One region of the Pseudomonas sp. Sample_16 genome, then DNA from elsewhere that is predicted to be linked to it. Evidence: riboswitches for the same ligand, from Rfam matches in the RefSeq annotation. Region 1 holds a riboswitch; the other holds the start of a gene.
What was found. Region 1 has a riboswitch for cobalamin ahead of cobW (cobalamin biosynthesis protein CobW). Riboswitches for the same ligand answer to the same signal wherever they lie in the genome.
Positions count from the first base shown of each region.

Region 2: another riboswitch for cobalamin. It lies ahead of cobO (cob(I)yrinic acid a,c-diamide adenosyltransferase); the one in region 1 lies ahead of cobW (cobalamin biosynthesis protein CobW).

Region 1 covers NZ_RCOB01000190.1:13,815-16,204, reverse strand. The annotation lists gene D8U69_RS25275 (CbtA family protein) at 1-206, opposite strand, end outside; gene D8U69_RS25270 (CbtB-domain containing protein) at 218-412, opposite strand; cobalamin riboswitch at 533-758, opposite strand; cobalamin riboswitch at 1,014-1,226, shown strand; gene cobW (cobalamin biosynthesis protein CobW) at 1,325-2,390, shown strand, end outside.
Region 2 covers NZ_RCOB01000197.1:25,419-27,808, reverse strand. The annotation lists gene D8U69_RS25940 (hypothetical protein) at 1-429, opposite strand, end outside; cobalamin riboswitch at 578-808, shown strand; gene cobO (cob(I)yrinic acid a,c-diamide adenosyltransferase) at 891-1,502, shown strand; gene D8U69_RS25930 (cobyrinate a,c-diamide synthase) at 1,513-2,390, shown strand, end outside.

The sequences.
Region 1 (2,390 bases):
TCCCAGGCTTCGCCATCGTGGGTGTGCGCGGCAACGGCGCCTTCGGAGTGGGTGTGTTCGTGGGCTTCAACAGCGGCGGGTTCGGATTTCTCGTAGGTCTCGGCCTGCAGGATCAGCGGTGAGACCCAGAAGCTTTGCAGCAGAGTGAGCAGCAGGGCGGCGAGCAGCCCGCTGAAACCTGCGGTTTGCGCAATACGCTTGATCATGTCTGAAGGTCTCAATGGCACGGGAACGCGGCGCTGTGACGGGTATCGTGCGCGGCGTTGTGCACGGCTTCGATGTGCGAGAAACCGGCGAAGTACACCAGGCATGCGCCGAGAATCGACGCGCAGACAGCGGCGGTCAGACGTTGAGTCAGGCTATTGGTGGCGCTGGCAGTGTTGCTATGAGCGGTGCTGCTGGTGATCGACATGGCGTTTCCCTCTGGTCTGTCAGCGGGGAATCAGAAGCGCATGCAGAAAGCCCGCACGAACGGGCGCGCAGAGCTTCGAACAGCGCCCGCCCACCGCGGGTTTGTCATTCAGTGATGGTGTATTCACCTTGTGTTGCGGGCCGGTCTCCGGGCTCACGAGGGGCGCAGGCCTGAGCCTGTTCCTGCAAGCATCACCTTCCCATGCCTCATCGGCACAGTGGATCTGACGCTTCGCTCGCTTACCGTTGCGGGGGCAGCACCGGACTGACATGGCTTGGAGTAAAGCACATGATTCACCGGTTTCCCGTTTCACCCTGTGAAGGGCACCCGTAACAAGATGCATAGGAGAGCATGGGCGGAGGTTGGGCGTCAATTGGCAAGGGTTCTCGTTTGAGTTGATCGTTCCCACGCTCTGCGTTGATCATTCGTTTGATCGTTCCCACGCTCTGCGTTGGAATGCAGCCCGGGACGCTCTGCGTCCCTTTCACAGCCGAACGCGGAGCGTCCGTTGAGGCATTCCCACGCAGAGCGTGGGAACGATCGACGCAAAGCGCGGGAACGATCGATTCGGCTTGATCATTGACCCGCCCCAATACCATGCGTAGCCTTGCGCTTTCGAGGTTCTTCGGCGTTTGTCGAAGCTAAGAAGGGAACGCGGTCAATGCCGCGGCTGCCCCCGCAACTGTGAACGGTGATGTTCGCTGCCACGCCACTGCACGCTCAAGTCCTGAGCCCGCGGGAAGGCGCAGCCAACGCCAGTCAAGCGACTGGCACGCCGTCAGCCAGGAGACCTGCCTCGATACAGATTCTCACTACAACCGGGCGGGGTGATCCGGTGGCGAACGCTTCCGGCGCGCACAGGCGTTGCCGGTTCTCGTCCCGTATGCCCGCCACCTTGCCAAAGGGCATCCGATGAAAACACTGGCCAAACTCCCCGTCACCATCGTTACCGGCTTCCTCGGCTCGGGTAAAACCACCTTGCTGCGACACATGCTCGACAACGCTCAGGGTCGCCGCATCGCAGTGATCGTCAACGAATTCGGTGAGCTGGGCATCGATGGCGAGATCCTCAAGCAGTGTTCAATCGGTTGCACCGAAGAAGAAGCCAGTGGCCGTGTCTATGAGCTGGCCAACGGCTGCCTGTGCTGCACCGTTCAGGAAGAGTTCTTCCCGGTGATGCGCGAACTGGTCGCCCGGCGCGGTGATCTCGATCACATTCTTATCGAAACCTCGGGCCTGGCCCTGCCAAAACCTTTGGTACAAGCCTTCCAGTGGCCGGAAATCCGCAGTGCCTGCACCGTTGATGCGGTGATCACCGTGGTCGACAGCCCGGCCGTGGCGGCCGGCACCTTCGCCGCATTCCCGGATCAGGTCGACGCCCAGCGTAAACTCGACCCGAACCTGGACCATGAATCGCCACTGCACGAACTGTTCGCCGATCAACTGTCCAGCGCTGACCTGGTGATCCTCAACAAGGCCGACCTGATCAGCCCTGAAGACCTGGCCCGCGTGCGCCTGGAAGTCGCCGAAGAACTGCCGCCTGCGGTAAAAGTCATCGAAGCCAGCAGCGGGCGCTTGCCGCTGGACGTGTTGATCGGTCTGGGTGCCGGCTCTGAAGAGCACATCGACAGCCGTCATAGCCATCATGATCACCACCATGAAGGCGAAGACGATCACGATCACGACCACGATGCTTTCGATTCCATCTCCATCGAGCTGCCGCAAGCCGACGAAAGCCTGCTGATGGACGCGCTGACCCAACTGGTGGTCCAGCACGGCATCCTGCGTGTCAAAGGCTTCGCTGCAATCCCGAACAAACCGATGCGCCTGTTGATTCAGGGCGTGGGCACACGTTTTGACAAGCACTTCGATCGTCAATGGAGCCTTGAGGAACCACGCGTCACTCGTCTGGTGCTGATCGGCCAGGCACTGGACGCCAGCCTGCTCGAAGCGCAATTGCGCGCCGCGCTCAGCGTGT
Region 2 (2,390 bases), on a different contig from region 1:
GGCGCCATGTTGGGTTTTATGCGGCGCCACGAACAGGCAGCCAAGCTTCAGGTCGCTGGCGTAGCTGATGCGTTTGGCCTCGCTGGTGATGTCTTGCAGCGCCTGGGCGAGGTTCAGATTGTTGACCCGTGGCCAGCGCTGAGTGGCCTGGAGCCAGGCGCGGGCTTCGGTGGTGGCGATGAACAGGTCGGCCCGGCCGTTGCGCTCGCCTTCTTCTATCTGTTTGCGGGTGGGCGATTGCTGGAGGGTAATCATCTCGGCCATCCAGGCCGCGGAGGAGAGCAGGCCTAGGTTGGCTTTTTCGTCCAGCCAATAGGGCGTTTCATTGTCGCCGCGTACAGCGTTGTAGCGATCGATGCAGTCAAACCAGCGCTCCAGCACCGGTCGCAGGAATTCCAGCTTCGGATTGCTGATGATCAAGCCTTGCATGGTGCTCACCCTTATTATTGTGTGGTGTTATGGCTCTTTGATATCACTGCTGAGAGTGTGGCACAAGATCGCCATCAGATTATTGATCGCAAGTGTTATTCACTTGTGCGCCCTGTCTTCAATTGACGCTCCACCCCCAACCCTCTAACCTTCGCGGCTTGTTTCAGGTGCTCTGTGGCTCGGGTCGACAGAGTGAAACAGGGAAGTCGGTGAGCGAGCGCATCAAGGGTGATGAGCCGCAATCCCGACGCTGCCCCCGCAACGGTAAATGAGTGAAAGACTGCGCCTTTGGCCACTGTGTCGACTGACATGGGAAGGCGCGCAGTCAGGCGCAAGCCGCTCATGAGTCCGGAGACCGGCCTGATTCATCCAAGCGGCATCACGGTGGGCGATGCCAGGCTTCTTGCCGTCTATTCTTGTGCCTGCCCGCCGTTATTCATGCCTCAACGGAGAGCTCCCCCATGACTGATACCCCTGATCGTGACGAACGTCATCTGGCGCGCATGCTGCGCAAAAAAGCCGTGATCGACGAACGTATCGCCAATTCCCCGAATGAATGCGGGCTGTTGCTGGTGCTGACCGGTAACGGCAAAGGCAAGAGCAGCTCGGCGTTCGGCATGCTTGCGCGATCCATGGGCCATGGCATGCAGTGTGGCGTGGTGCAGTTCATCAAAGGGCGTAACAGCACCGGCGAAGAATTGTTCTTCCGACGTTTTCCCGAGCAGGTGCGATTTCATGTGATGGGCGAGGGCTTCACCTGGGAAACCCAGGATCGCCAGCGTGATATCGCCGCGGCCGAAGCGGCCTGGGCTGTTTCGCAGGAACTGCTGCGTGATCCGTCCATCGGCCTGGTGGTGCTGGACGAACTGAACATCGCCCTCAAGCACGGGTATCTCGATCTGGACCAGGTGCTCAGTGATTTGCAGGCGCGCCCGGCGATGCAGCACGTGGTGGTGACCGGTCGCGGCGCCAAGCCTGAGATGATCGAGCTGGCCGACACCGTCACCGAGATGGGCATGATCAAGCACGCCTTCCAGGCTGGTATCAAAGCGCAAAAAGGCGTCGAGCTGTGAGTCGCACTGTATGAATAGCGCTCGTCAATGCCCGGCGGTACTGATTGCCGCGCCGGCCTCCGGTCAGGGCAAGACCACGGTCACCGCCGCGTTGGCCCGTTTGCATCGCAATCAGGGGCGCAAGGTGCGCGTGTTCAAATGCGGCCCGGACTTTCTCGACCCGATGATTCTCGAGCGCGCCAGCGGTGCGCCGGTGTATCAACTGGATATGTGGATGGTCGGCGAGCAGGAAAGTCGTCGGCTGTTGTGGGAAGCCGCGGCTGAAGCCGATCTGATCCTGATCGAAGGCGTGATGGGATTGTTCGATGGTACGCCGTCGAGTGCCGATCTGGCGCGGCACTTCGGTGTGCCGGTACTCGCTGTGATCGACGGCACCGCCATGGCCCAGACTTTTGGAGCACTGGCCCTCGGGCTGGCGCGTTATCAGGCGGACTTGCCGTTTGCCGGGGTTCTGGCCAATCGTGTCGGCACCCTGCGTCACGCGCAATTGCTCGAAGGCAGCCTGACCGAAGGCTTGCGCTGGTACGGTGCCTTGTCCCGGGAAACCGGGATCGAATTGCCGAGTCGGCACCTGGGGCTGGTACAGGCCAGTGAGTTGAATGATCTCGATGTGCGTCTGGATGCTGCCGCCGATGCCCTGGCCAGCAGTTGCGAAGTGGCGTTACCGCCGGCCGTGGAATTCGCGGCGCCCGACGTGATCGCGGCCGAACCGTTGTTGGCCGGTGTGCGGATTGCCGTGGCCCGGGACGAAGCCTTTGCCTTTACCTATGGTGCCAGCCTCGATCTGTTGCGGGCGATGGGTGCCGAGTTGCGGTTTTTCTCGCCGATTCGCGATGCCGATTTGCCGCAGGCCGACAGCCTGTATCTGCCCGGTGGTTATCCGGAATT